DNA from 3 places in the Aliirhizobium sp. YIM B11859 genome. Region 1 is predicted to be linked to each of the others. Evidence: riboswitches for the same ligand, from Rfam matches in the RefSeq annotation. Region 1 holds a riboswitch; each other region holds the start of a gene.
What was found. Region 1 has a riboswitch for cobalamin ahead of AC2GXZ_RS20845 (ABC transporter substrate-binding protein). Riboswitches for the same ligand answer to the same signal wherever they lie in the genome.

Region 1 (10,139 bases):
TGGGCGAGGGGTATCGACATGGGATCTGCGCTCATGCGGGCCTGCGCGCGCGATAGAGAATGATGGAGAAGAACGGCACGCCGACCAGGGCCGTGACGACGCCGATCGGCAGCACCTGCGGCGCAATGATCGTGCGTGAGACGATATCGGCAACAACCATGAACAATGCGCCGGTGAGCGCGCAGGCGGGCAAAAGCCGCAGATGGCCAGGGCCGACGACGAAGCGGGCGGCATGCGGAATGACGAGGCCGACAAAGCCGATGGCGCCAACCATGCTGACCATGGTGGCTGTCATCAAGGCCGTGACGAGAAGCAGCACGACGCGCACCCGGTTGACGCTGATGCCGAGTGAACGGGCGGCATCCTCGCCGAAGGTGAAGGCGTCGAGTGCGCGTGAATGCCAGATGCAGACGACAAGGCCGATGGCGACGACGGAAGCGGACAGCGCCACGTCGGGCCAGCGGACGCCGGCAAAGCTGCCAAGCAGCCAGAACATCACGCTACGGGCCTGTTCGGCATTGGCGGAGGTCGAGACGATATAGGAGGTGAGCGCGTTGAATAGTTGCGATGCGGCGACGCCGGCAAGGATGGTGCGATCCGCCGTCTGCCGGCCGGTGGTCAGCATGATGACGAAGGCGAAGGCGACGACAGCACCACCGAAGGCACCGGCCGACAGCGAGACAGCCCCGCCACCCAGGCCGAGCAGCATGACCGAAACGGCGCCGGTTGAGGCACCGGCCGAGATGCCGAGCACATAGGGTTCTGCCAGTGGATTGCGCAGCAGCGACTGGAGGATCGCTCCCGAGAGTGCAAGCCCGGCGCCGCAAAAGGCTGCGACCAGCGAGCGCGACAGCCGGTAATCCCAGATCACCGCCTCCTGGATGCGGGGCAGGGGAATTTCGGTCAGCCCGAGCCGGTTGCTGACAGCAGCGATGGTCGTTTTCATCGGGATCGTCATCTCGCCGATCGCCACACCGGCAGTGATCGCAACGAAGAGAGCGGCGAAGACAAAAAGGGCGCCGGCAGTGCCGGCCGCCCAGATCTTGAAGCGCGCTCGCGTCACTGCGACAGCCCGAAGGACTTGATACCCTTGGCGAGCGTCTCGATCCCGTCGATCGTGCGGATCGTCGGGTTCATCGACTGCGCGTCCATCATCACGAAGCGTCTGTTCTTGACCGCATCGAGCTGGCTGACGACCGGATCGTTCTCGAGGAAGGCGGTCTTCACCGCCGGATCGTCGGCGGCATAACGGCGGCGGTCCATCGTCGCAATGACGATTACGGCGGGATCTGCCTGTGCGATCGTTTCCCATCCGACCAGCGGCCATTCCTCTTCGGTCGAGACGACATTCTTCGCCCCGATCGTCTTGAGGATATAGGCGGGGGCACTGTTCTTGCCGGCAATGAAAGCATCGCCCTTGGTTTCCTTGCTGGAGAACCAGAAGACGATCGGCAGGTTTTTGGCCGAGGCGCCCTTGATCGAGGCGACGGCGGATGCCTCGCGGGCCTTGAGATCGGCGATCAGCGCATCACCGCGATCGGTGACGTCGAAAATCTGCGCCAGTTCGGAAATTTCCCGATAGACCAGATCCATCGAGAACAGTTCCTTGCGCACTCCGTCGCCGCCGTCGGTATTGGTCTTGGCGACGCAATCGGCCGGCGAGATATAGGTGTTGATGCCAAGGTCGGAAAACTGCTCGCGCTTGGCGACCGAGCCCATCGGTCCGACATGCCATTCGAATTCGGCAGCAACCAGATCCGGCTCCAGCCCAACGATCGATTCGAAGCTCGGGTCGTTGTCGGCAAGCCGCTTGATCCTGGCGTTTGCCTCCGCATATTGCGGCAGGACCGGCCCGACCCAGACGGCGGTGCCGGCGACCTTGTCGGAAAGCCCAAGCGAATAGAGCACTTCCGTCATGCCCTGGCCGATCGAGACGATCTTGTTTGGCGCCTTGTCGAAGGTCACCTTCTGGCCGCAGTTTTCAACCGTCAGCGGATAGCTGGTCGATGCGGCAAACGCGGTTGCGGGAATGGTGCTTGCGCAAAACGCAAGCAATGCGGCGATCAAGCCGAGTTTCATGTCCTGTCCTTTCAGAAAAAATGGCTTTGCCGGGATGAAAGGCAGGACTGTACGAGGCCGCAATTGCGGTCCGCACAACATGGCGGGCGACGGGGTCGCTTGCGTCATAACATCTCCCTGCCGGAACACCTCGTCCGGGTTTGGCTGGCCTTGCTGCGGCAGGTCTCCTGACTTGCGGCTCGAACATCTCCCGTCTCCTTCCCGGCCTTGAGAGCCAGTGGCTGTGACGAAAGACTTGCCGCTTACAGTTGCGAGGGCAGTCGCGGAATTGGCCTTAAGCCTCACCACATTCCCTTTTCATCTGCGAATGCAGAACCGTAGCGCGTCTTTGATAGGAGACAGGCCGAAGCTTGTCCAGCGAACTTGCTGCATGACGGGCGGGGGAACTCAAAACTCCAGAAGGAGACTTGACGACCCGCCATGCATGTGTTGACGTAATAGTATAACATAACAATTGATGCAACGGACATTCGCAATGAACGACAAACTTCCCGTCACCGTGCTTTCCGGCTTTCTCGGCGCCGGCAAGACGACGCTGCTCAACCACATTCTTTCAAATCGCGAGGGAATGCGGGTGGCGCTGATCGTCAACGACATGAGCGAGGTGAACATCGATGCGGCCCTGGTGCGCGATGGCGGCGCCAATCTGTCGCGTACGCAGGAACAGCTGGTGGAAATGACCAATGGCTGCATCTGTTGCACACTGAGGGACGATCTCCTGAAGGAGGTGAGGGCACTCGCCGAGCAGGGCAGGTTCGATTACCTGCTGATCGAATCGACCGGTATTGCCGAGCCCTTGCCGGTCGCCGCCACGTTCGATTTCCGCGATGAGAATGGCCTCAGCCTGTCGGACGTGGCGAGGCTTGATACGATGGTGACGGTGGTCGATGCCGCCAATCTCCTGAAGGACTACGGCTCCGGCGATTTCCTTGCCGATCGCGGCGAGACGGCGGGCGAGGGCGACAATCGTACCATCGTCGATCTGCTGGTGGAGCAGATCGAATTCGCCGATGTGGTGATCCTCAACAAGGTCGGCACGGCGACCGAGGTCGAACGCGACACCGCGCGGAAGATCGTCGTGGCGCTCAATCCGGATGCCAGGCTGATCGAAACGGATTTCGGCCGCGTCGATCTGAAGGACGTGCTCGGCACAAGTCGTTTCGATTTCGACAAGGCGCAGGAACATCCGCTCTGGTTCAAGGAGTTGAACGGCTTCAAGGATCATATTCCGGAGACAGAGGAATATGGCATCCGCTCCTTCGTCTATCGGGCACGGCAGCCGTTCGAGCCCGAACTCTTCCAGCGTTTCATCGATCGGTCATGGCCGGGCGTGGTGCGCGCCAAGGGTTTTTTCTGGCTGGCCACGAGACCGCATCTCGTCGGCGAGATCAGCCAGGCGGGGGCTTTGGTGCGCACGGCCAAAATGGGGCTGTGGTGGTCGGCAGTGCCGAAGGAACGCTGGCCAGACAGTGAGGAATTCGCGACGATGATGCGCCCCTATCTCGATCCGGTCTGGGGTGACCGTCGGCAGGAGATCGTCTTTATCGGTACCGATCCGATGGACGAGCAGAAGATAACGGCCGAGCTGGATGCCTGCCTGGTCGATGCACCGGCCTTCGTGCCACATCTCTGGAAGAGCCTGCCCGATCCGTTCGTGAACTGGGAGCGGCAGGCATCGTAATCCGCAGATCCGATGCTGTCCGACGCGCCTCAGAGCGCGTTGGCCAGCATCACGAATTCCGCAACCGACAGCGTTTCGGCGCGGCGCTGCGGATCAATGCCCACCTTGTCGAGCAGCGCCTCGCCACCCACCGGCTTCAGGCTCTGGCGCAGCATCTTGCGGCGCTGGCCAAAGGCCGCGTGGGTGATGCGCTCCAGCCTTGAGACATCGCAGGGCAGCGGATTGGCACGGGGCGTCAGGTGAACGACGGTCGAATTTACCTTCGGCGGCGGCGAAAAGGCCTGCGGCGGGACGTCGAAAACCATATGGGCGTCCGTCCGCCAACCGGCCAGAACACCGAGCCGGCCGTAATGGTCGTCCTGCTCGTCGGCGACGATTCTAAGGCCGACTTCCTTCTGGAACATCAGCGTCAGGCTATCCCAGAACGGCGGCCAGATGCCGTCTTCGGGAAGCAGCCAGTTGATCAGCAATTGCGTGCCGATATTGTAGGGCAGGTTGGCGATGATCTTCACCGGCCCGCCTTCCGCCTTTTCCGCGGCGAGCGCCTTGAAATCGGTCTTCAGAGCATCGCCCTCGATAACCTCGAGGCGGCCGGGATAATAGTCGGCGACTTCGGCAAGCACCGGAAGAGCTCGCGCATCCCGCTCGACGGCGATCACCTTTTTGGCTCCGAGCGCCAAGATCGAGCGGGTCAGGCCACCAGGGCCGGGGCCGACTTCGAACACCGTGACGCCTTCGAGACTGCCGGCGGAGCGGGCGATCTTCTGCGTCAGGTTGAGGTCGAACAGAAAGTTCTGCCCAAGCGACTTCTTCGCATCCAGCCCATGGCGCTGGATGACGTCGCGGAGCGGCGGGAGACCGTCGAGTGTTGCCATCAGACGAACTCGCCGACAGGTTGGGCATTTGCCGCAAGCCGTGCAGCAAGCATCAGCGCTTCCACCAGGCTCGCATCACGCGCGACGCCCTGGCCGGCAATGCCGAACGCGGTGCCATGGTCGGGCGAGGTCCGGATGAACGGCAGTCCGAGCGTGACATTGACCGAACTGTCGAAGCCGAGCGCCTTGGCCGGGATCAATGCCTGGTCATGATACATGCAGATCGCCACGTCGTAGCGTGCCCGCGCCTCGTCATGGAACATCGTATCGGCGGGCAGCGGTCCGAAGACATGCAGGCCCTCCTCGCGCAGGCGCGCAATGGCCGGATGGATGATCTCCTGATCCTCAAGGCCGATCGCGCCGTCTTCGCCCGCATGTGGGTTGAGGCCGGCGACTGCAATGCGGGGCTTTCCGATACCGAACCGCGTCTTCAGGTCATGATTGGTCACCCGGCAGGTCTCGACGATCAGATCTTCCGTCAGCGCCTGCGGCACATCCTTGAGCGGAATGTGGATCGTCACCGGGATGGCGCGCAGCTTCGGTCCGGCCAGCATCATCACCGGCAGCAGGTTTCCACCCTTCGCCTTCATCGCCAGATCGGCAAGGAATTCGGTATGGCCGGGAAACTGGAATCCGGATTGGTAGAGGACCGACTTGGCGATCGGATTGGTGACAACGGCCGATGCGCGTCCCGAAAGGCAGAAATCCACGGCGGTCGCGATCGAGGCGATCGTGCCGGGCGCGGTTGCCACATGCGGTTCGCCGGCCGCGACTTCGATGCCGGCCGGCACGGAAAACACGGGCAGGGCATCATCGAATATAGATGCGGCATTTTCCGGTGTTGCCGGACGGATGGGAACGTCGAGCCCGAGCAGGGCGGCGCGGGCGGAAAATACCCCGGGATCGCCGATCAACAGGAAAGGCGGCAGGCCGGTTTCCCGCCGTGCCGCCCAGGCGGAAAGGGTTATGTCCGGGCCGATCCCTGCGGGATCGCCCTGGGTCAAGGCAAGCGGGCGAACAGACGCCATGAATACTCCGGCAGGAAAATCAGCGAATCATCTCAGGTCAATCTGCGCTTTGCCGCGCAGTTCATCGAGATATTTCTTGCTGTTGGGATCCTCGCCGCTCTTGCCGGCCTTGGTGAGGTCTTCGGCACGGAACACGGCTTCCGCAGCAAGGTCGTCGGAGACCTGGCGCTGGTCGCAAATGGCAAGGAATTCGACACCGCGCTCGGTAACCTTTGTCGCGGTCGTGCCGCCCTTGGCGCCCTCGATCAGCGGCTTCCAGTCTTCCGGCAGGTTTGGCGTCATCACCCGGCCGAGGTCACGCACCGACACATCGAGCATGGTCGCGGCAAAATCCTTGGCCTGATCGCAGCCCGGGAACTTCGAACGCGACGCGTCGGCTTCGGACTTGCGCTTGTTGAGGATCGCATTGCGCTTGGCCGCCGGCACGACGAAGATGATCTGCTTGAGGAAATATTCGGTCGTGACCGGCTTTTCCTTGCTTTCCATCATCCGCGTGACGAGTTCCTGGTTCGACATGCGGGTGTTGCCGCTGCCATAACGGGCATTGAGCAGGCGCGGCCAGCTCATCTGCACGGCAATGAAGTTTTTGAAATGCTCGGCGGTGACGCCGGACTTGTCGAGGATCTGGGTCATCTGCGCCGGCGTCATCTTGTTGCTCGCGGCAAAGCGGGCAAACGAAGCATCGACGTCATCGGTGCTGACCGACATCTTCACCCGGGCGATTTCCTGACGCTTCAGCGTTTCGTCAATCAGCTGCTCGCGGGCGACCTTGGGGTCGGCCTTCTGCCTCTGCAGGCGAAGGAAGGCGACGCGGTGGGCCACGTCGGAGGTCGTGATCGGGGTACGATTGATCACTGCCGCCACGCCGCTTGTCGTCTGCGCGGTCGCGACGATCGGGTTGACGACGAACGAAGCCGCCAGTGCAGTCGCGGCGATCGCCAGCCTGCGCGTTCCGGTCACTCCAAACATCAGTCAACTCCTCTAGCGCCTGGGCGTTTTATGCGACTTGTGGGCCGCCTCTTACTATATGCCAGCCCGCATGCGCAATCGTTGCGGCAAAACCATGACGATGCAATATCCGCACCGTCACTTCCGCGCGATCAATTCCAGTCGGCCGTTAATAGCGGCCCCGTCAATAGCGGAAGGTCTGGTCCTTGTCGTAGCCTTCGGTCGAGCCGATATTGACGTCGCCAAGCGTGCGGAAGCTCAGGCGAGCGCCGACGCTCCAGTCATTCGCATCGGTCGAATCGGTTTTCTGCGTATAGCCGATCGAGAAGATCGTGCACTCGTCCGCATAGCTGAACCCGATGCCGCGACGGGTGAACTTGTTGTCGTCGAGGTCCCAGGTCACCTTGCCGCCGATCGACCAGTTCTCGTTGACGCGGAAACTCATCTGCTTCTCGAGGATATTCGTCGACTCGTCATCGCCATATTCCGGCTGGGCAGCGACCTTGGTGTAGACGAGCTTGCCGGAAACCCGTTCCGTTTTGTAGTCGAAGGCGATGTCGGTGCGGCGGACGTCAAAATTGTCCTTGTCGAACCGGCTGTTGGTCGAAAGGCTGAAGCCCTGCGGCAGGTCGATCGCGGCCATGGCGACGAAGTCGGAAACGTCTTCCTCAAGGCCGGAATTGGCGCCTGCATTGACCAGATCGGCGCTTGCGAACGAGTTCTCGCCGGCAAGCTGATAGGACTGGCCGAAAATGCCACGCAGGCCGACACCGTTGTCGAACGAGCCGGTGTAACGAATGCCGACATTGGCGCGCGTGCCGCCTTCGATCCGGTCATAACCGGAGAACTTGTCACGGTCGAACAGGCTGGTGGCGTCGAATACGAAGCTCTGCGCATCCTCGTTCGGCAGCTGACCGGCAAGCTGTTCGTCCGGGCGGACATAGAGCTGTGCGATCGGCTCGATGATGTGGCTGCTGCTGCCGGCCGTGATCAGGATCGGATAACGGGCCTCAAGCCCGGCTGTCGCCATGTAGCGCGCGCTTTCGCCATCCCGCAGCGATTCCGAATAGGGAGCGCCGGCGCCGGAAGACGTGCTGCGCAATCCGTCGCCGCGAAGTGCCAGAAGCGGCGTCAGCTGCAGGCCCTGCTCGGTGGTGAAGGTGCGTTTCCATTCGGCTTCGGTGGTGAAGCGGCTGTAACTGCCTTCAAGGCCGGGGATGCGGTAGTCGGTACCTTCGAAATAATTGTCATCCGAGCGACGCGACAGATTGGTCAGGTTCGCGGTGATCGACAGCTGGCCGCCGGCGACCGGCTCTGGTGCATACCAGCTGTAATCGAGGACCGGATAGACAACCGCCTGCTGGCGTTCGAGCAGGCTGGTTTCCGAATCGTCCTGGACGTCGAAATAATAGCCATGCAGGTCGAAATAGTTCCGTGTGCCGAGGCCCGTCAGATAGGCTTCGTTCTTGAACGTTTCCTCGTTGACGCCCTGAAGATCGTAGGTGCGCGAGAAATTGTTGTCGCTCTGGAGCATGGCATTCCAGCCGAATGTCCAGCGCGGATTGATGTGGAATTCGCCCTTCGAGGCGGCCATCACACGGGTGTCGGATTCGCTGTCGGCGGTATTGGCGTCGAACGAACCCGAATTCTGCTGGTTGATTCCGGCGAACCGGAACGTGTGCTCGCCGGTTTCAAACCGGTTGCGCACTTCGCCTTCGACGAGCAGCCCCTGGTTCGAATAGTAGGTCGGCGTGATCGTGGCATCCATGCTCGGCGAAAAGACATGGTAATAGGGAACGCTGATCCCGAAACCGAGATTGTCGTCGGCGCTGAACCGCGGGAACAGCAGGCCTGACTTGCGCTCGACTGTTTCGTCGGGAACGGTGATCGGGAAGGGCAGCTTGCCGAGCGAAAGCCCGAACAGTTCAAACTGCGCATTCTCCAACCGGATCGTGTGTGTCTGGCCATTGCGGATGACGCGCTGCGCCTTCACCTGCCAGAGCGGCGCCTTGCCGGGCGTCTGCGCGCAGGGCAGACAGGCCGTATAGACGGTGTTGTTCAACACCATCACGTCCTTGCTCTGCTGCTCGGCGCTTTCGGCGACCAGACGCGTATTGTCGGTGGTTTCGACACGCAGGGAATTGAGGAAGCCCTGGCCGAAATCGTCGGTCACGTCCAGCTGGTCGGCATAGACACGTGTGCCTGCCGGTTCAATCAGCTCGATATTGCCGGTCGCCATGACGCGTCCGGTTTTCTGATTGTATTCGACCCGCTGGGCGACCATGCGGTAGCGATTGTAATAAATCTGCACACCGCCGCGGGCCGTCACCTGCTGGCTGTCCTGATTATAGATGAGCTCATTGGCGCGCAGCAGCATCTTGGCGTCGTCCGACTGGACGGGCACGAGACCTTGCGCATGGACGACATCCGTCGTCACGCCAGACACGAATACAGACACACCTGTCAGCAGGGCGGCGGCAAGCCGTCTGATATTTCCGCGGTTACTGACCGCCACTAGCCGTCCTCCTGATGAAGCAAGATCGTTGCCCCTACTGCCGTCGCGACGATGACCGGGATCCAGACCGCCACTAACGGAGGAATCGCTCCGCTGCTTCCGAACGCCTTTACAAGTACGCTGACGACATAAAGCACGAAGCCCGAAACTATTCCACCCAGAATCATCGACCTGGACTGGGCGAAGCGACTGAATTTTAACGACACTGTTGCAGCAATGAGAGTCATGGCCACAAGCAGGATGGGCAGCGACAGAAGCGAGTGGAACTGCGTTTCCAGCGCTTTGGTTGAGATACCGTAGGACCGGCTGATCTTGATTTTTCGGGAAAGATCAAGGAACGCAACACTTTCCGGCTGCTCGAGGCTTTCCTGGATATATTCCTGTTTCAGATTGGTACGGACCTGCGCCGTCGGCTTGCGGACCGGAATTTCGCCCGGCCGATTCTCCAGAACGTCGTTAAGAAGCCAGTAACCATTTTCCAGCTTTGCTGTGTGTGCGTCCTGCCGCATGATCACCGAACCGCCCTTGTCGAAGTGGAAAACCACGACATCGAGAAGTTCTGTTCCATTGTCCTGATAGCTCTTGCCGCCGATAACGACGTCCTCGTCACCGCTGATCTGGCGGATCCAGGGCACGAATTTACTCGATTTCACCCGGTTGCTGGACTGGCGCCAGGAGGTTTCCATCGAAACCGATTCGCGCTGTCCCCAGGCACCCATCGGATTGATGACGAAGATCGTTATCAATCCGATCAGGAAAGATCCGACGATGAACGGGAAGATGAACTGCCAGACCGAAATGCCGGCAGCGCGGGTGACGACCAGTTCGTAGCGGCGGTTGAGAGCGATCAGCACGGTCATGCCAATGAACAGGCTGAGCGTCGGGATCGTCTGTTGCAGGATCGAGGGGAGACGCAGTGCCGTCATGCCCAGCGCGCCGATCACGCTATATTCCGTCAGCCCGGAAAGGCGACGGGTGGTCTCGCTGAAGTCGGCAAGGAAGATGATCCCGCT
Region 2 (10,139 bases), on a different contig from region 1:
GGCCGATCTCGCCGCCATCGGCGGTAACCGCGGCATTGTTGGACATGTTCTGCGGCTTGAATGGCAGGACGCTCAGACCGCGAAGGCTGAAGGCGCGGGCAAGACCAGCCACGACCAGCGATTTGCCCACGTCCGAGCCCGTTCCCTGGAACATGAGCGACCGGGCAGCCATGCTTTAGAACTCGATCCCGGCCTGGGCTTTGACGCCGGCCTTGAAGTGATGCTTGACCAGCGACATCTCGGTGACGAGATCGGCCGCCTCGATCAGCGCCGGCTTGGCATTGCGCCCGGTCACCACGACATGCAGATCCGGGCGTCGCGCCTGAAACGCAGCCACGACCTTTTCCAGATTGAGGTAATCGTAGCGCAGCGCGATGTTGAGCTCATCGAGAATGACGAGGCCTATCGTCTCGTCCGCCATCAGCTCGAGCGCCTTCTCCCAGGCTTTTTCGGCCGCGGCGATATCGCGCTTCAGGTCCTGGGTTTCCCAGGTGAAACCTTCGCCCATCGTATGCCAGACGACGCGATCACCGAACACCGCAAGTGCCGGCTGCTCGCCGGTCGACCATGCGCCCTTGATGAACTGCACGATACCGACCCGGCGATTGTTGCCGAGCATGCGAAGCGCCAGCCCGAAGGCTGCCGTCGACTTGCCCTTGCCGGGTCCGGTATGGACGATAAGAAGACCCTTTTCCTGGGTCTTCTCCGCCACTTCTGCATCCTGCACGGCCTTGCGGTTCGCCATCTTGGCCCGATGGCGCGCCTCTTCTGCCTGATTGATCTCCTTCACCGTGCAGCAAACCCCGTGGACGACGACGCGGATGCACTTTCACCCGACCTGAAACGCGCGCGGATCAAACCCGCAAGCGCGCCAAGAACGGCCCAGAACACCAGGTTTGTGGCATAAACGGCGTTGACGAACCGCGCATAGAGATCCATCGGCACAGCCGTCTCATGCGAGGGCGGCAATGGCGCACCAATGAGATGCGGGGCGACGAGCAGCACGATCGCGAGTGCTGCAGGCAGCGCCGAACGGCTATAGGCCAGAAGACCAAGCCCTGCAGCCGTGCAGACAGCGGTCGATACCCACCAGACCTGACGTGGACCGAGTTCGGCGGCCGGCATGCCGGGCAGTTCCGGCGGCAGGCCGAGGCCTGGCGCCAGGATCACCGTGACGAACCCTGCAAGGCCGAACATCAGACCGCCACGCCATCCGCCGAACCCGCCGAGAGCCTCGGACGCTGCGATGAGCACCAGCGCAAAGCCGATCCCGGTCAGCATGTCGGCCGCAGCCGTATAGATGAAGCGCTCGAAACCGTCGGCCGGCGACCAGCCTTCCTCGTCATGCTCATGCGCGGCGACAGGCGCTGCGGCCCCGGCGGCCGGTGCGGCATCGTGGCTGTGGCCAGCTTCCGCGCCGGCATTTTCATAAACCTCTGCGTTCAGGATCAAAGGTACGGTGGAAAAGCTCTGCATCACGGTCAACAGGAGACCAGCCAAAAGACCGGCGATCACCGCCGTGAAGACGATGTTACGAAACAGCGACATATGGGAATTCCTCTAGGTGACCAGCGATCTCAGTGGCAGGGAAATGCCAGTGAATGGCGCGTATCGTGGGCGGCGTTATGCACGACTTCCAGATGCGAGAAACCGACGAAACCGACCATGAAAAGGCCGAGAATAGCCGACAGGCCGAGAGGAATGACTTTGGAAGTGGAGACGCTGACTGCAGTTGCAGCGGAATTCGTAACCATGGACTTTTCTTTCTGCCCTCCACCCGAGGACTGTTCAATTTATCCGATATCTCCGGCAGGTCTCCTGGCTCGCGGATCGAATGCCTTCACCCGCCTTCCCGGATTTCTCCAGTGGCTTGACGGCCATATAGCCGTTTTGGGTAGAGACTTTCCGCCTACAGTTGCGGGGGCAGCCGCGGGTTTGACAGAAAAACCGTCGCACCGCATTCCCTTCGATAAACCCTTTCGGGCACCAAAGACGATTTCACTATAGACAATTCCTCTGATCGGGCAATCGTCTTTGCGACATTGACAGTTTACCGCAACAGCGCTTACTTGACGGAACAACGGTCCCTTGCCGGCAACGGGAGGGGCTAAGAGAGAATGCGGTGCGAGCCTTGGGAAACTCCAGGCTCAATGCCGCGGCTGCCCCCGCAACTGTAGGCGGCGAGCCATCCGGCCAGAGACGCCACTGGAGAGATCCCGCCACGGATCCATCTGGGAAGGCAGGCGGATGGCGACGACCCGCGAGCCAGGAGACCTGCCGTTCGACAATCATGCTTTTCCGGGCGGGGTGCTCCGGATGAAGCTTTGCTTTCACTGCAGGATGGCTCGTCCTCCTGCCGCGCACCCCGATTGTTGAAGACCTGGCGGTAGTGCGGCCTGATGACAAGTGATGACAGAAAAGGCGTGTCCGACGCGGCTTGCGGCGACGTCGATGTGACGATTTTCGTCTGCACCAATTGCCGTGAGGCAAGTGACAGTGAGGCCCGCCCCGGCATCGGCCTGATCGAGGCGCTGCGCCGCGCCGCCGACGGCAAGCCGCTCGCCGTCAAGCCCGTCACTTGCCTTGCCAATTGCGACAAGAGCCCGAGCGCCGCCTTCAGCCATCGCAGCGGCTGGTCCTATGTCTTCGGCCATCTCTCGACCGACAATGTCGACGATATCGTCACCGGCGCCATGATGCTGGCCGAGGACGAACGCGGTTTTCTTCCTCTTCGCGGCCGTCCCATGTGCCTGCGCGGCAAGGGCATGACGGCCCGCATTCCCCCATTCCATCATCACGAGGACATGCCTTCATGAGCGTAAACTTCGATCGAGTCCCCTGCACCGTCGTCACCGGCTTTCTTGGCGCCGGAAAGACCACGCTGATCCGCAACCTGATCGAGAAACTCGACGGCAAGCGTCTGGCGATCATCGTCAACGAATTCGGCGATGTCGGCATCGATGGTGAAGTGCTGAAGGGCTGCGGCATAGAGAGCTGCCCGGAAGACAACATCATCGAACTGGCCAATGGCTGCATATGCTGCACCGTAGCCGACGATTTCGTTCCCGCGATCAACCAGATTCTGGCGCTTCAGCCGCCCGTCGATCATATCCTGATCGAAACCTCCGGCCTTGCACTGCCCAAGCCGCTGGTCCAGGCCTTCCAGTGGCCGGCCGTCAAGGCGCGCGTGACGGTGGATGGCGTGATCGCCGTGGTCGATGGCGTGGCGCTGGCCGAAGGCCGTGTCGCCGATGACCATCATGCGCTCGAGGCACAGCGCCAGCAGGATGACTCGATAGACCACGACGATCCGATCGAGGAAGTCTTCGAGGATCAGGTCGCCTGCGCCGACATGATCGTGCTGACCAAGACCGACCTTCTCGACCAGGCATCGCTTGCCGCCGCCAAAGGCCGCGTCCAGGCGCATCTGCCGCGGGCGGTGAAGATCGTGCCGTCCGCCAATGGTGCGGTCGATCCGAGCGTGCTGATCGGCCTTGGCCTTGCCGTCGAGGACGATATCGAAAATCGCAAGACCCACCATGATGACGAACTGGACCACGACCACGACGATTTCGACAGCTTCGTCATTGACTTGGCAGCGGTGACCGATCCGGACGCATTGGCCGCCCGCATCTCCGCTACGGCGGAAGCCGAAAACGTGCTGCGCATAAAGGGCTTCATCGACGTCGCGAACAAGCCGATGCGCCTGCAGGTACAGGCGGTAGGATCGCGCGTGAACCACTATTTCGACCGCGCCTGGGCTCCCGGCGAAACCCGCCAGAGCCGCCTCGTCGTGATCGGAGAAAAGGGCATAGACCGCGCCGCAATCGAAAAGATGCTGGCTGCTTAATCAAGCCTGCGGAGGATAGTCAGAGAAAAGGATGCATATACTCGCCACCACATCGTCGTCGCTCGACGACCTTATCGAACCGGTCGACTTGAACCAGTCGCCGGCGGATGTGGTGGTGCTATCCTTTTCCGGAAGTGACCTGAAAGGTATTTCTGCCGGATGGAGCGAAGGCGAGGTTTCACTCGCTCTCGCCAACCTCTCCGATCTGCGTCATCCGATGTCTGTCGATCTGTGGGCGGAAAAGACCGCAGCCCAGGCAAAAGTCATTCTGGTGCGCATCCTCGGCGGATACGATCGCTGGGCCTATGGTGTCGAACAGCTTTCCCGGCTGGCACGACGAAAAGGCATCGCGCTCGTTTTGCTGCCCGGCGAATGCAGCATCCGGGATCAGCGACTGGCCACCGCCTCTACGGTCTCCGAAGACGAGCTTGCGGGCATACTGGAATGTTTCCGCGAGGGCGGTCCGGACAATATGCGGCTTCTGGCAAGACGGCTGGCCGCCCTGGCAACCGGCAAGACGGATATTCTGCCGGAGGCATTGCCGATGCCGAAGGCCGGTTTCTACAGGCCGGGCCATGGCATCGCCCAAGGTGATGACCTGCTGGCCGGGTTGGCAAAGCACGCGCCACGCCTGCCCATCCTCTTTTATCGCTCCATGCTGCTTGCCAATGATGCGGCGCCGATCGACGCCTTGTTTGCCGCCCTCAAGGCCCGCGGCTTTGCACCGATGCCGATCTTCGTCAGCAGCCTCAAGGATACGGACGCGATCACATTCGTTGAAGATGCTGTCCGGCGACTTGATCCTGCAGCGATCCTGACGACCACCGCCTTTGCCAGCGGAACCGATGACACTGGCGATACGATCTTCGACCGCAGCGGAATTCCCGTCTTCCAGGTCGTCGTTGCCACGACAAGACGTGAGGGCTGGACGGAGGGGCGGCGTGGCCTGAACCCTGCCGATCTCGCCATGCATGTCGTGCTGCCGGAACTCGATGGCCGTATCCTCGCCGGCGCGATCTCGTTCAAGCAAGGCCACAACTCCGCCAGCCTGATCAATCAGCCCGAACCAGACCGGGTGGAACAGGTGGCCGACCGGATCAAGGCCTTTCTGCGGATGAAGATGGCGCCCCGCGCCGAACGCAAGATCGTGATCCTGCTGCCGGATTATCCGAGCGCACCCGGTCGCACGGGTTATGCCGTCGGTCTGGACGTGCCGCAAAGCGTGCTGTCCATGCTGCAAGACCTTTCGATAGCAGGTTATGCGGTTTCCGATATCCCCGAGACGGCCCGCGACCTTCTCGACCGCTTGCGTAAGGCCGGCACGCTATCGATCGGCGATTACATGGCCGCACCCGGCGTCGATGCCGCCTGGGGTGCTCCGCAGGACGACCCGGACGTCGAAGACGGGGCCTACCGGTTCCGCGCCGCGCAATTCGGCAATATCACCGTGGCGTTGGCGCCGGATCGCGGACGCAATGCCGATCGCCGAGCCGATTATCACAGCCCCGATCTTCCCCCGCGTCATGCACTGGTCGCCTTCGGCCAATGGATACGCGCTATTGGCGCCCACGCGATCGTGCATGTCGGCGCCCACGGTACCCTGGAATGGCTGCCGGGCAAGACGGTGGCGCTGTCTAAGGATTGTTTCCCGGAACGTGTCACGGGCGGGCTGCCGGTGATCTATCCTTTCATCGTGTCGAACCCCGGTGAGGCAGCCGTTGCCAAGCGTCGCATCTCCGCTGTCACCATAGGTCATTTGCCGCCGGTTCTGACCGGCGCCGGCCTGTCCGACGAACAGAAGAAGCTGGAGTTGCTTGTCGACGAATATGCCCAGGCGGATGGCCTCGACCGCCGCCGTCGCGACCGGCTGGCAAAACTGATCGTCGAGGCCGCCCGCGATACCAGCATTGCGACCGATGCCGGCGTTTCAAAGGGCGACGACCCGGATACGGCGCTGGCCCGCATCGACGCCTTCCTTTGTGACCTGAAGGACTTTGCCATCAAGGATGGCCAGCATGTCTTCGGCAAAGTGGCCGAAGGCGACGCCGACCAACTGCGGGTCGCCAGCGCCGCGACGGAAAAACGGGCGCTGATCGACGCACTGGACGGAAAACACATTCGCCCCGGCCCGTCCGGCGCGCCGGCCCGCGGCCGCCGCGACGTGATGCCGACCGGACGCAATCTGTTTGCCAGCGACCCGCGCACCCTGCCGACCCCGACAGCCTTTGAATTGGGAAAACGCGCTGCAGACGAAATCCTGCGTCGGTATTTGCAAGATCATGGCGACTGGCCGAAAAGCCTCATCTTCGATTTATGGGGCAGCGCCTCGCTTCGAAGCGGCGGCGAGGAAGTGGCGCAAGTCCTGGCGCTGATCGGCGCACGGCCGGTCCAGGATGCCGCGACCGGCCGCGTGACCGGCATCGAGGTTCTGGCTCCGGCACAGCTTGGTCGCCCGCGGGTCGATGTCACACTGCGTATCTCCGGTCTCTTCCGCGACATGTTCCCGGCGCTGATCGCGTTGCTCGATGCCGCCATGCGGGCGATTGCTGCACGGGAAGAGGCGCCGGGCGACAATCCGTTGGCGGAGGATATGCAGGAACTTGGCCATCTGCCGCCGCGCATCTTCGGCTCCGCACCCGGCACCTACGGTTCCGGTATCGAGGACAAGCTGGCGGACGGATCATGGGGTGAGCGCGAGGAACTCGGCCGCATCTATCTCGATGCCACCAGCCATGTCTTCGGTGGCGCTGATGGCGAGGCAAGCCACGCGCCCGGAAAATTTGCCGGGCGGGTCGGTGTCGCCGACCTGATCGTCCATACCGGTGATGATCCCGGCCGCGATCTGTTGGATGGCTCGGCGGATGTCGCTTTCATCGGCGGGTTTTCGGCAGCCGTAGCAGCTCTCGGCGGCAAGGCGGATGTTATCGCGCTCGATACCACCGATCCGGCAAACCCCAGGGCACGCTCGATCTCCGAGGCCGTCACCCGCGTGGTCCGCGCCCGCGCAACCAACCCGCGTTTCATCGCCGGCCAGATGCGCCATGGTCCGCGCGGCGCCGCTGAACTGGTCGAAACCGTCGATCGGCTGATCGGTTTTGCCGAAACCACCCATGCCATTCCGCAATCCCTGATCGACGCCACCTATGACGCCTATCTCGGCGACGAGGCCGTGCGCGATTTCTTGCTGGCGCAGAACCCCGAAGGCGCCCGTTACATGGGCGAACGCTTCCGCTCGGCACTTGCTCGTGGTCTCTGGCATCCGCGCCGCAACGCGGTGGATGCGGAACTCGAAATGCTGATGCCTCCGCGAAAAGGAGAGGTCGCATGATGGCGCTCCCTGTTGAACGTGCGGATCAGGACATGCGGCGGGGCGCCTGCCCGGCACTGTCAACCCCGATGATGACCGGCGACGGTCTGCTGGCGCGCGTTTCTCTCATCGAGGCGATCTCGCCGGCACAACTTGCAGAGATCTGCCGGCTGGCAGTCAAGCACGGCAACGGCATGGTCAATATTTCCGCCCGCGGCAATCTTCAGATCCGCGGATTGACAGAGGCCTCGGCACCGCGGCTCGATGCGGATATCCGGTCGATGAACCTGCCGCTGCGTGACGGCCTGGCAGTCGAGGTACCGCCGCTTGCGGGAATGGACGAAAGCGAAATCGCCGATCCGCGCCCGCTGGCGAAAGCCATACGCGATGGCGCCGGCACCATTACCGGGCTGGCCCCGAAAATGGCCGTGATCGTCGATGGCACCGGACATTTGCGGCTCTCCAACCTGCTTGCGGACATCCGCCTTGTGGCGGTCTCGGCAACTGAATGGCAACTGCTTCTTGGTAACACAGAACAATCGGCACATGTTTTCAATGTTTTACGTGAAACACTTGTTGTCGACACGGTTATCGAGCTGTTGAAACGGCTGAAAGGCCTGGGAAACAAGGCCCGTGGGCGGGACCTGATACAGGCTCTATCCTTGAACGAGCAGCCGCAGAGCGCTCCGTCCCTATCCTCGGGCCTGTCCCGCGGATCAGCAAGTGCCGTGCCAGTCAGTCTGTCGCCGATGCCCGGGACGAGCTCGAACGTGACGGCAAGAGAGAAGGCGGCCGCCCTCTCGCCTTTTGCCATCTTCCCACTCTCAAACCATCTCCATGCCGTCGGCATCGGTCCCGCCTTCGGCCAGGCGAAGGCGGAAAGCCTGATCGCGCTCTGCGACGAAGCGACCAGCTTTGGGATAAAATCTTTAAAACCGGCGCTCGATCATTCACTTCTTTTTTTCGGCCCATTACAGTCCTGCCAGTCGCTGCGGCATTTCGCCGAAACCATCGGTTTCATCACAACGGCAAGCGACCCGCGCAGCCATATCGCCGCCTGCTCGGGCAGCCCGGCCTGTAACTCGGCCAGTATCGCCACGCATCGAATCGCGGCGAATGCAGCAAAGGATTGCGGCGATCTTCTCGACGGATCTTTCAAGCTGCATGTAACCGGCTGCGCCAAGGGCTGTGCCCATCCCGAACCTGCAGCCCTTGCGATTTGCGGCACGGCCGATCGTATTTCCTTCATCGCCAACGCAAAAGCCTCCGGCGAACCCTTTGCTTTCACATCTTTTGCCGATACCAACGCCACGCTTTGCCGCTTTGCCGATCTCGTGAGATCGGAAAAGCAAGCCGGCGAAAACTCCGCCGACTGCCTTGCCCGGATCGGTTCCGGTCGACTGGCAGCGGCCGCCACAGGACGACCATGACGAATTACGACTATATCCGCGAAGGCGATGCGATCTACGAAAAGTCCTTTGCGATCATCCGCGCAGAGGCCGATCTTTCCGCCTTTACCGATGAACAGGCCGATATCGCCGTGCGCATGATCCATGCCTGCGGGCTGGTCGAGGCGGCAGAACATTTCCGTTTCTCGAGCGATTTCGTCGAGGCGGCACGCGGCGCCTTGCGGGCCGGAAAACCCATCTATTGCGACGCCGAAATGGTCGCACACGGCGTGACCCGTGCGCGCCTGCCGGCGGAAAACCAAGTGATCTGCACCTTGCGCGACAGCCGCACGATGGAGCTGGCGAAAACGCTCGGCAATACGCGCTCGGCAGCCGCCCTCGACCTCTGGGACGAGATGGAGGGATCGGTCGTGGCAATCGGCAATGCGCCGACTGCGCTTTTCCGCCTTCTCGAAATGCTGGATGCCGGCGCCCCACGACCGGCCGCCATCATCGGCATGCCGGTCGGTTTCGTCGGCGCGGCGGAATCCAAAGAAGCCCTGATGGAATCCATCCATGACATTCCCTATGCAATCGTGCGCGGTCGCATGGGTGGTTCGGCCATGACGGCGGCTGCCGTCAACGCGCTGGCGAGGGCAGGGCTTTGAACGCGCAAATCATCAAGGGCCGGCTGACCGGCGTCGGCACCGGCCCTGGCGATCCGGAACTGATGACGCTGAAGGCCGTGCGGACCATCCAAGAGGCTGATGTTGTCGCCTTTTTCTGCAAGAAGGGCTCGACCGGCAATGGCCGCGCCATCGTCGAGGCACATATCCGCCCCGGCACGATCGAACTGCCGCTGGTCTACCCGGTGACGATAGAGACTCACAAGGACGAGGCAGACTACAAGAACCCGATCAACGATTTTTTCGATCGCTCGGCCGAAGAGATCGCGGTCCACCTTGATGCCGGCCGCAATGTTGCGGTGCTGAGCGAAGGCGACCCGCTATTTTACGGCTCCTACATGCATCTGCATCTGCGGCTGAAGGATCGGTATCAGGCCGATGTCGTGGCCGGCGTTACCGCCATGTCCGGCTGCTGGTCGATGACCGGCCTGCCGCTGGTTCAGGGCGACGATACCCTCAGCGTCCTGCCCGGCACGCTTTCGGAAGAAAAACTCGTCGAACGGCTCTCAGTTACGGACGGCGCCGTCATTATGAAAGTTGGCCGTAACTTGCCGAAAATCCGCCGTGCGCTGGCCGCCGTCGGAAAGCTGTCCGGCGCGCTGTATGTGGAGCGCGGCACGATGGCGAACGGCTCGGCAGAACCGCTGGAAACCCGCGACGAAAGCCCGGCTCCGTATTTTTCCATCGTTCTCGTTCCCGGCTGGACGACCCGTCCGCAAGGAGCGCTGCGGGAAACAGCTGGAGAACAGCAATGACCGGCTGGCTGACCGTTGTCGGCCTCGGCCCCGGAAGTCCGGACCAGATGACGCCGGAAGCGCTGGATGCGGTGCGCGCCGCTTCCGACTTTTTCGGCTATCTCCCCTATATCGATCGCCTCAGCCTGAGGACAGACCAGCGCTGCCATGCCT
Region 3 (10,139 bases), on a different contig from region 1:
AACCTGCAGAGCCGTACCCGCGGTACGATCCTGATGGCGATTTCCAACAAGTTCGGCTCGATGGTCGTGACCACCGGCAACAAGTCGGAAATGTCGGTCGGTTACGCGACACTTTACGGCGACATGAATGGCGGCTTCAACCCGATCAAGGACCTGTACAAGATGCAGGTCTATGCGCTCGCCGAATGGCGCAACGGGCATGTGCCGCCGGATGCGCTTGGACCGTCGGGCGAAGTGATCCCGAAGAACATCATCTCCAAGGCGCCATCGGCCGAACTCCGCCCTGACCAGACGGACCAGGATTCGCTGCCGCCCTATCCGGCGCTGGACGACATTCTCGAATGCCTCGTCGAACTGGAAATGGGCACCGAAGAAATCGTCGCCCGCGGCCACGATCTGGCGACCGTCCACCGCATCGAGCACCTGCTCTATCTTGCCGAATACAAGCGCCGGCAATCGGCGCCGGGCGTCAAGATCACCAAAAAGAATTTCGGCCGCGACCGCCGTTACCCGATCACCAACCGTTTTCGGGATCGGTAACCGCCATGGCGTTTCGAAGCTCCGTCGAGATCTACAATATCCGAAACCGTCAGAGCCGTGTCCTGTGGCAGACGGAAGACCTATTCGAAGCGCCGAACTGGTCGCCCGATGGGCGTTATCTGATGCTCAATGCGGATGGTCTGATGTATAGGCTGTCTCTGGAGGGTGACGTTGCGCCGGAAAAGATCGAGACCGGTTTTGCGACCTTGTGCAACAATGACCACGGCATTTCGCCGGACGGCACACTGATCGCCGTGTCCGACAAGGTCGAGTTCGGCAAGTCGGCGATTTACGTGCTGCCGGCTGAAGGCGGGACACCGCGCCTGGTGACGCCCGAGCTGCCATCCTACTGGCACGGCTGGTCGCCGGACGGCAGGACGTTTACCTATTGCGGCATCCGCGATCAGGTCTTCGACATCTATACGATCGGCATCGATGGCGGCGAGGAGATGCGGCTGACCTTCGGGGAGGGCCGCAATGACGGTCCGGATTATTCCCCGGACGGCAAGTGGATCTACTTCAATTCCAGCCGAACCGGACAGATGCAGATCTGGCGCGCACCGTCTTTAGGCGGTGAGGCGCAACGCATGACCGACAGCATCTATGGCGACTGGTTTCCGCATCCGTCACCGAAGGGTGACAAGGTGGTTTTCGTCTCCTATGACGGCGATGTCTTCGATCATCCGCGCGACCTTGACGTGCGGGTCCGGCTGATGGACATGAATGGCGGCAATGTCGAAACCCTGTTTGAGCTTTTCGGCGGGCAGGGCACGATGAACTCGCCGAACTGGTCGCCCGATGGCGACGAATTCGCCTATGTCCGGTATTCACCTTCGACGTGAACGGGCTTGCGCCAATCCGGTCCAGCCAGCATAACAGGCCCGTCAGGTGCCCGTCTGTGACGGGAGAATCGGGAAGCCGGCGCAATTCCGGCACGTGCCCAACGCTGTGAGGCGGATGGTCATCGCATCAGGGGCAAACCCTGGCCACTGGATTACTTCCGGGAAGGCTGCGATGGTCGGATGAAGCCAAGTCAGAAGACCGGCCTGGCGTGATGGACCGATCCGCGCGGACGGCGGACAGGTTGCGGGGCTTGTCGTGATCGCCTCATCCGGCGACATGTGGGCTCCAGGCATTGTTGGGGAAAAACGATGCGACCTGAATTGCTGCCCGATCCTCCGGGCGACGGCCTTGTTGCGGCCGGACCATTTTCCGCAGGCGAGCGTGCCGCCGTTTACCGCGCCATAGAAACGCGGCGTGACGTGCGCGACCAGTTCCTCGCCGATCCGATAGACGACGACACGCTTCGGCGCGTTCTGGACGCAGCCCATGCGGCGCCTTCTGTCGGTTTCATGCAGCCGTGGAATTTCATTCTTGTCCGTGACGAAAAGGTCAGGCAGGCGGCCTGGGAAGCGTTTTCGACGGCCAATGACGAGGCCGAGGCAATGTTTCCCGAGGAGAAACGCAGCACTTACCGGAGCCTGAAGCTCGAAGGCATCCGCAAGGCCCCGTTATCGATCTGCGTCACCTGCGATCCTGACCGGGCAGGGCCGGTCGTGCTCGGACGCACCCATAATGCGCGCATGGACAGCTATTCCACCGTCTGCGCCATCCAGAACCTCTGGCTGGCCGCGCGGGCGGAAGGCATCGGCGTCGGCTGGGTCAGTATTTTTCGCGACGGGGACATGCGGGCGCTTCTGGGCATCCCGGAGCGCGTTGAAATCGTCGCCTGGCTCTGCCTCGGTTATGTGGATGCGCTCTACCAGGAACCCGAACTGGCGCTCAAGGGATGGCGCCAGCGCCTGCCTCTTGAAGACCTGGTCTATCAGGACGGCTGGGGCGTCAAATAATTACTGCTGTTGCTGCGGGCCGCTCGATTTGGGATTGGCGAGATCGATATTCTCGTCCGGGAAAAATTGCGGCCCGATTGCCCGCACCTTCCTGTCCGGATCGTAGGGACGGTCCGGCGGAAACTGGACCGGCGCTTCCTTCTGCGCCGTCACCGGGCGGGGACTGCCGATATGGGTGATACTGGAATTGGCGGTATCGCTTTGCGGAGCGCGCGGAGATGCCTCATAGAAGCCTGCGCCGGTCTGCGGTTCGTCAGGGCCGGGCAGTGCTATGCCGCGGATCTTGACGCGTTCCTTGTCCTCAAGCTCCGTCTGCGTATCGAGATCGGTCGGTGTGCAGCTATTGGCGCGGATCGCCGACAGAATCGCTACCCGCTCCTCGGATGGCTGTAGAAGCGAGCGGCTGTTATTGCGTTGTTCGGCCAGGCCCGCCCGCTCATCCTCGATCCGCTGCAGCGTTTCCTGCATGCGGTCGCATTCATCGCCATTGGCATTCTCGCCCAGCGTCACGACGCTGCCGCCGCAGCCCTGACGGCGCATGTCGATGCGCAATTGGCGGATATCCGCATTCATGGCGCTGAGATCCTGCGCGTAGCGGCGGATATTGCTGCTGGTGCCGATGATCTGCGGTGTGCTGTTGAGGCGCCTGTAGAGATTGGCACATATTTCGACATCACGCGAAAATGCCGCCTGCGGCAATACCGAACAGGCAATCAGCAGCGATGTCAGTGTCCGAACCTTGACGGAAATCATGTTTCACCTGTCGCATCGTATTGATGGCAGATCAACAATGTCATGCTCAGCATGCGGGAGGCTTGCCTTATCCCGCATGCTGGTTTGTTTCAGCCGCTCGGCTATTGTGCCGGCGCGAACGGCACCGGCTGCGAAGCTTCCGCGACAGCCAGTGCTGCCATGTTGACGACGCCGCGCGAGGTGACGGTCGTCGACAGGATATGTGCCGGCATCTTGGTCCCCAGCAGGATCGGGCCGACATGCAGCGCGTCCATCATCATCCGAACGATGCCGAGCGAAATATTCGCCGCGTCGAGGCTTGGGTAGACCAGCAGATTGGCTTCGCCATGCAACGGGCTGTCCGGCATGGCGCGTTTGCGCAGGATTTCGTTGAGCGCCGAACCGCCCTGCATTTCGCCGTCCACCTCAAGCTCCGGCGCGTTGCTGCGAATGATGGCGAGCGCGGCGCGCATCTTGCGGGCGCTTTCGGAATCGCGCGAGCCAAAGTTGGAATGGCACATCAGCGCCGCCTTCGGTTCGATGCCGAAGCGGCGGACTTCCTGGGCAGCAAGGATGGTGATCTCGGCGATCTCTTCCGCCGTCGGATTGTAGTTGACGAACGTATCCGTGAGGAAGATCGCGCCGCGCTGGGTGATCAGCAGGCTCAGGCCGGCATTCGTGCAGGAGCCTTCGCGTTTGCCGATGATCTGGTTGACGTCGCGCAGATGCCGGTCATAACGCCCTTCGAGGCCGCAGATCAGGGCATCGGCTTCGCCGCGCTTGACCGAAAGCGCGCCGATTACGGTCGTATTTGTGCGCACGACCGTGCGTGCCGCCTCCGGGTTGACCCCGGCGCGACCAACGAGCGCGAAATAGTCGTCGACATAATCACGGTAACGCGGATCGTCTTCCGGATTGACGACGCCGAAATCGACATTCGGGCGGATACGGATGCCGAAACGCTTCAACCTTGCCTCGATCACCGACGGGCGACCGATCAGGATCGGCCTTGCGATCTCCTCCTCGAGAAGAACCTGGGCTGCGCGCAGCACCCGTTCATCCTCGCCCTCGGCGAAGATGACGCGCTTCTTTTCGGCAGCCTTGGCAGCGGCAAAGATCGGCTTCATGACGAAGCCGGAGCGCCAGACGAAGCGGTTGAGCTCGTCCATATAGGCGTCGAAATCCTGGATCGGGCGGGCGGCCACACCGGTCTCGGCAGCAGCGCGGGCAACGGCCGGTGCAATGCGCAGGATGAGGCGCGGATCGAACGGCGAGGGGATCAGGTAGTCAGGACCGAAGATCGGCGTTTCGCCGCTATAGGCCTTGGCGGCAACGTCGGAGACTTCCTCGCGGGCAAGTGCTGCGATCGCCTTGACCGCAGCCATCTTCATGTCCTCGTTGATCGTGCTGGCACCGCAATCGAGCGCGCCGCGGAAGATATACGGGAAGCAAAGGACGTTGTTGACCTGGTTGGCGAAGTCGGAGCGGCCGGTGCAGATCATCGCATCGGGACGCGCCTGGCGGGCGAGTTCCGGCATGATTTCCGGTGTCGGATTGGCAAGCGCCATGATCAGCGGCTTGTCCGCCATGCGCACCAGAAGTTCCGGCTTCAGCACGCCCGGCGCGGAAAGGCCGAGGAAGACGTCGGCGCCGTCGATGCTGTCGGCCAGTACCCGCTTGTCGCTCTTCTGCACATAGACGGCTTTCCATTCGTCCATCAGCTCGACACGGCCCTCATACACGAGGCCTTCGATGTCGTGGACCCAGATGTTTTCCTTCTTCGCGCCGAGCGACACGAGAAGGTTGAGACAGGCCAGTGCCGCAGCGCCGGCGCCCGAGGTGACGATCTTGACATTGGTGATCGACTTGCCGGCGAGTTCCAGGCCGTTGAGGATCGCCGCTGCGACGATGATCGCCGTGCCGTGCTGGTCGTCGTGGAAGACCGGGATGTTCATCTTCTCGCGCAGCTGACGCTCGACTTCGAAACATTCCGGCGCCTTGATGTCTTCGAGATTGATGCCGCCGAAAGTCGGCTCCAGAGCCGCGACGGTCGAGACCATCGCATCGATGCCGGGCGCGTCGATCTCGATATCGAACACGTCGATACCGGCGAATTTCTTGAACAGGACGGCCTTGCCTTCCATCACCGGCTTGGATGCCAGCGGGCCGATATTGCCGAGCCCGAGCACGGCCGAGCCGTTGGAGACGACTGCGACGAGATTGGCGCGCGCGGTATATTCGGCGGCCATATCCGGATTGTCGCGGATCGCAAGACAGGGGGCTGCGACGCCCGGAGAATAGGCAAGCGCCAGATCGCGCTGGTTGCCGAGCGGCTTGGTCGCCTGGATCTCCAGCTTGCCGGGACGCGGATGCCGGTGGAAGAACAGTGCCTGTTCGTCGAGGTCGGCGCTGGTCGGCGGTGCCGATTTGGGGTTCTCGTGGGCGTCCATACTCACTCCTGCCTTAGTCTTAAATCTCAGTCCATGTAGGGAGATGCGGTTTCTCATACATCAATACTATCGGCGGAACAGCAGCTAATTTTATGTCCTCGCGGAAATCGGGACACAGGCCCCAAAGCCCGAAAACCGGCCCCTGTCATCATCCTGAAACACGAGTCTGGTTTTCAGGGCACGAGGCGCAAGACGAAAGGATGGCTTCCGTGACTGGCACATATGAGACGCGGCATTTCAGGACCCTGTTCATATCGGATGTGCATCTCGGTTCGAAGGCCGCACGCACAGAACTGCTCCTGGATTTCCTCAAATATCATGAAGCGGATACGGTCTTCCTCGTCGGCGACATCGTCGATGGCTGGCGGCTGAAGCGCAGCTGGTTCTGGCCGCAGGGCTGCAACGACGTGGTGCAGAAGGTGCTGCGCAAGGCACGCAAGGGCACCCGCATCGTCTACATTCCCGGCAATCACGACGAGTTCCTGCGCGATTTCCCCGGCACCCATTTCGGCGGTATCGAGGTCGCCGACCGCGCCATCTACGAAATGGCTGACGGCAAGAAATATCTGATCCTGCACGGCGATGAATTTGACGTCGTGGTCCGCAATGCCCGCCTTCTCGCCTATCTCGGCGACTGGGCCTATGATGCGGCGATTGCCATCAATGTCGTGCTCGCAGCCGTGCGCCGCCGCCTCGGCATGCCCTACTGGTCGTTCTCGGCCTGGGCCAAGCTGCAGGTCAAGCACGCGGTCAACTTCATCGGCGAGTTCCAGAAAGTGGTTGCCGACGAGGCCCGCCGCAACAAGGTTGATGGCGTCATCTGCGGCCATATCCATCATGCCGTCATGACCGACATCGAAGGCATCCACTACGTCAATACCGGCGACTGGGTGGAAAGCTGCACGGCGATCGCCGAAAATATGAACGGTGAGCTGGAACTGATCACCTGGCGCGAAATCCGCTCGACCGCCGAACTGCACGCACTTCCGGCACCATCCGAGACCAAGGACATGCAGGCCGCCTGACCCCCTGGAATATCCGTCTCCAAAGCGCTGCAGCGTCGGTCATAGGCGACGCTGTCGGCCGTGAGGAGATGCATGACAGGGGCGGAATCCGGCTTCATGAGACGGGCGCTGGTTGTTGCTGACGGTTTTCACAATTCTGCTTTGCATGATGTCGGGCCGTGATAGCTTTCGGATATCGTCACCGACATCCGTGATTCCGTGTCTACGCCAACATCAGCAACCCTGCCTGCCGCGCCAGTCAAATTCCAGTTTCGTTGCTCCCTTGCTTATGCAGCGCCGCTGTCGCTGAACGGGATACTGGTGCCTTATTTGCCGGTCTGGCTCGCCAGTTGCGGTTTCAGCCCGTTCCAGATTGCGGCGGTTCTGTCGGTCCAGGTGATCTGCAAGGTCGCCGTGGCGACCAGCACCGGAACGCTGGCCGGCATTGCCCGCCAGCCCTACCAAATTCTGGTCTGGTCCTCGGCGCTTTCGCTTCTCTCCGTCGTCGGACTTTTCACCGGCAGCGATTTCTGGCTGGTTCTGGCGATCGTCGGCCTTCAGGCTGCACTGTTTGCACCTTATGCGCCGATGGTGGAAGCGATTGCCATTTCCGGCGTGAGGCTTTGGGGCTTCCAATATGGCCGCATGCGCGTCTGGGGCTCGGTGGGTTTCGTTGCGATGACGCTTGCCGCCGGCAATCTGTCCTCGGTGATCGGCACCGATACCGTGCCGCTGATGGCGGCGCTGGTGCTTGTCGCGTCGCTCGCCGTCGCCTTCGTCGTGCCGCGGCTGGGGCCAGAGATCATGAACCGTCCCGCAGGCCGTAGCGTGGAAACCCGCGCTCTGCCATTCAGGCAGGTGCACCTGCTTCTGATCGGCGCTTCGTTGATCCAGTCGAGCCATGGCATGTTTTATGGATTCAGTACGATCCAGTGGCAGTCGATGGGCTTTTCCAATGGCGTGATCGCCGGGCTGTGGTGCATCGGTGTGATGGCGGAAATCTGCGTCTTTTTCGTTTCCGGACGTCTGGCGCGGCGCGTGTCACCCTGGGGGCTGTTGAGGATCGGCTGCCTGATCGCCATTTTGCGCTGGTCGCTTTTCCCCTTCGGCTGGAGCGAATTGGGCTATGCCGTCCTTCAACTCGGCCACGCCTTCAGCTTCGCCTTCGTGCATCTCGGCCTGCAATACCGGCTTGCGGAAGTTGTCGGCGAAGATCGGCAGGCATCGGCCCAAGGCGCTTATGTCGCCTATAACGGCGCCTTTCTTGCGCTGTCGACGCTGCTCTCCGGCATCATCTACCGGCAAATGGAGATCTACGGCTATTTCGCCATGGTGTTGCTGGCACTGGCCGGGCTTGCCATCCTCGCTGTCGCCTTTCGCCGTTACCCCCAGAGATCGGGCTCGGGCGGATAAACCAGCGAACCATCGTAACGAAGTCCGCCCGGCCGGTCGCGGGAAAGCAGCAGCGGTCCGTCGAGATCCGCATAGTCGGTATCCTGCGCCAGAAGCACGGCCGGCGCCATGGCAAGCGACGTGCCGACCATGCAGCCGACCATGATGCGGAAGCCGAGCCGCTGCGCCTCGGCCTTCATCAGCAATGCCTCGGTCAGCCCGCCGGTCTTGTCCAGCTTGATGTTGACCGCATCGTAACGATCACGCAGCGATGCAAGGTCGCCGGTCGAATGGACGCTTTCGTCGGCGCAGACCGGCACCGGGCGTGCGATCTTCGCTAACAGCGCGTCGTGGCCGGCCGGCAGCGGCTGTTCGATCAGGCTGATGTCGAGCGACTTGGCGATCGCCAGATGGCGTTCGAGATTGTCAATCGTCCAGCCTTCGTTCGCATCGACGATAATCCGCGCGTTTGGCGCCGAATCACGGACGGCGCGCATGCGTTCCTCGTCGTCTTCCGTTCCGAGTTTGATCTTCAGCAGCGGCCTGTCGCTGTTCTTTTTTGCGTCGGCGGACATGCTTGCGGCATCCGCCAACGACAATGTGAACGCCGTAATGATTGGCTGGTCGCCGGTGGCGCCGATCAACGCGCCGACGCGGCGGCCCATGCGTTTCGCTTCCATGTCCCAGAGTGCGCAGTCGATCGCGTTGCGGGCAGCCCCCGGTTTCATCTGCGACTGCAGCCGATCGCGGGTCAGGCCGGCCCCGATTGCCTGCGAAACGGCCTTTATCTCTGCCAGTACGCCTTCCATCGTCTCGCCGTAGCGGCGGTAGGGAACACATTCCCCGCGGCCGGATACGTCGCCTTCGAAAATCGTGCAGACGATGACATCGGCTTCCGTCTTCGATCCCCGCGAAATGGTGAAGCTGCCGGCGATCGGGAATGCCTCGATTGTTGCTTCAAGGTGACGGGGCATGGTTTTAAGCGTCCTGTTGTGGCAAATCCGGCCGATGTCGCTATATTGCGTTTTCCCGGAATGCAATCAATGCATTGCGGCGACGACCCAAAAGCGAGCACCTGCCACCCGTGAGTTCCAGTCAGGCCAAAATCGAAGCGCAAGAGCTGCCGGATGGCGCCGAGCGCTATATTCTGACGGGCGAATGGCGCAATCATTCCATCTCGCCGGTGCTGAAGACGCTTGATCATCTGGCCAAGACTGGTGGCGACGGCGCCATTGAAATCGACGTGTCCGGCATATCCGGCATAGACACGGCCGGCGCCTGGCTGATTCGCCGGCTGATGACCGCCAAGAGCCACGAAGGCCGCGAGCCGAAGCTCTCCGGCGGCAATGACACGATCGAGGAATTGATCGGCGCCCTGCCGCAAACATCGCCGGCTCCACCCGCGCCCGGCCCGGACACGCGCAGCCGCTTCGAGCGGTTCTTCACGCCCCCCGGCAAGCTCGTATCCGAAGTCGGCAGTGACTTTTATGCGGCGATGAACATTCTCGGTTCGGCGGTGCGTGGCGCGCAGCTGAAATTCGGCCGCGGATCCGGCGTATCGCCGGCATCGGTCGTCACCCATATCGATCGGATGGGGGTGAGGGCGGTTCCGATCATCGTGCTGATGTCCTTCCTGATCGGTGCGATCATTGCCCAGCAGGGCGCCTTCCAGCTTCGGTATTTCGGCGCAGAGATCTTTGTCGTCGATCTTGTCGGCATTCTCCAGTTGCGTGAAATCGGCGTGCTTTTGACCGCGATCATGATCGCCGGCCGTTCGGGCAGCGCCATCACGGCCGAAATCGGCTCGATGAAGATGCGCGAGGAGATCGACGCACTCACCGTCATCGGCCTCAACCCGATCGGTGTGCTGATCTTCCCGCGACTCGTGGCGCTGACGATCGCGCTGCCGCTTCTGACCATCATCGCCAATTTTGCCGCACTTTACGGTGCAGCCGTCGTCGCCTGGGCCTATTCCGGCATAACCTTCGATACCTTCCTGTCGCGCCTGCATGAGGCGATCGACCATACCTCGGTGGCGTCCGGCATGATCAAGGCGCCGTTCATGGCGCTGGCGATCGGCATCGTCGCGGCCGTCGAGGGCATGAAGGTCGGCGGCAGTGCCGAATCGCTCGGCCAGCATGTGACTGCCGCGGTGGTGAAATCCATCTTCG

Region 2: linked by a shared signal. The riboswitch ahead of AC2GXZ_RS26665 (CbtB domain-containing protein) and the one ahead of AC2GXZ_RS20845 (ABC transporter substrate-binding protein) in region 1 are both predicted to bind cobalamin.
Region 3: linked by a shared signal. The riboswitch ahead of bluB (5,6-dimethylbenzimidazole synthase) and the one ahead of AC2GXZ_RS20845 (ABC transporter substrate-binding protein) in region 1 are both predicted to bind cobalamin.

What each region holds. Positions count from the first base shown of each region.
Region 1 covers NZ_JBXHAY010000005.1:277,490-287,628, reverse strand. Annotated here, with positions in the region: gene AC2GXZ_RS20855 (ABC transporter ATP-binding protein) at 1-35, opposite strand, end outside; gene AC2GXZ_RS20850 (FecCD family ABC transporter permease) at 32-1,063, opposite strand; gene AC2GXZ_RS20845 (ABC transporter substrate-binding protein) at 1,060-2,079, opposite strand; cobalamin riboswitch at 2,220-2,414, opposite strand; gene zigA (zinc metallochaperone GTPase ZigA) at 2,555-3,760, shown strand; gene rsmA (16S rRNA (adenine(1518)-N(6)/adenine(1519)-N(6))-dimethyltransferase RsmA) at 3,790-4,635, opposite strand; gene pdxA (4-hydroxythreonine-4-phosphate dehydrogenase PdxA) at 4,635-5,663, opposite strand; gene AC2GXZ_RS20825 (SurA N-terminal domain-containing protein) at 5,691-6,632, opposite strand; gene AC2GXZ_RS20820 (LPS-assembly protein LptD) at 6,796-9,126, opposite strand; gene lptG (LPS export ABC transporter permease LptG) at 9,126-10,139, opposite strand, start outside.
Region 2 covers NZ_JBXHAY010000009.1:27,590-37,728, forward strand. Annotated here, with positions in the region: gene AC2GXZ_RS26650 (cobyric acid synthase) at 1-172, opposite strand, end outside; gene cobO (cob(I)yrinic acid a,c-diamide adenosyltransferase) at 176-790, opposite strand; gene AC2GXZ_RS26660 (CbtA family protein) at 787-1,548, opposite strand; gene AC2GXZ_RS26665 (CbtB domain-containing protein) at 1,578-1,754, opposite strand; cobalamin riboswitch at 1,792-2,006, opposite strand; cobalamin riboswitch at 2,065-2,296, shown strand; gene AC2GXZ_RS26670 (DUF1636 family protein) at 2,424-2,816, shown strand; gene cobW (cobalamin biosynthesis protein CobW) at 2,813-3,850, shown strand; gene cobN (cobaltochelatase subunit CobN) at 3,882-7,178, shown strand; gene cobG (precorrin-3B synthase) at 7,175-8,587, shown strand; gene AC2GXZ_RS26690 (precorrin-8X methylmutase) at 8,584-9,213, shown strand; gene AC2GXZ_RS26695 (precorrin-2 C(20)-methyltransferase) at 9,210-9,986, shown strand; gene AC2GXZ_RS26700 (precorrin-3B C(17)-methyltransferase) at 9,983-10,139, shown strand, end outside.
Region 3 covers NZ_JBXHAY010000003.1:505,381-515,519, forward strand. Annotated here, with positions in the region: gene AC2GXZ_RS14695 (NAD+ synthase) at 1-540, shown strand, start outside; gene AC2GXZ_RS14700 (TolB family protein) at 546-1,382, shown strand; cobalamin riboswitch at 1,410-1,604, shown strand; gene bluB (5,6-dimethylbenzimidazole synthase) at 1,704-2,390, shown strand; gene AC2GXZ_RS14710 (hypothetical protein) at 2,391-3,143, opposite strand; gene AC2GXZ_RS14715 (NADP-dependent malic enzyme) at 3,245-5,572, opposite strand; gene AC2GXZ_RS14720 (UDP-2,3-diacylglucosamine diphosphatase) at 5,773-6,597, shown strand; gene AC2GXZ_RS14725 (MFS transporter) at 6,796-7,989, shown strand; gene dgcA (N-acetyl-D-Glu racemase DgcA) at 7,959-8,942, opposite strand; gene AC2GXZ_RS14735 (ABC transporter permease) at 9,044-10,139, shown strand, end outside.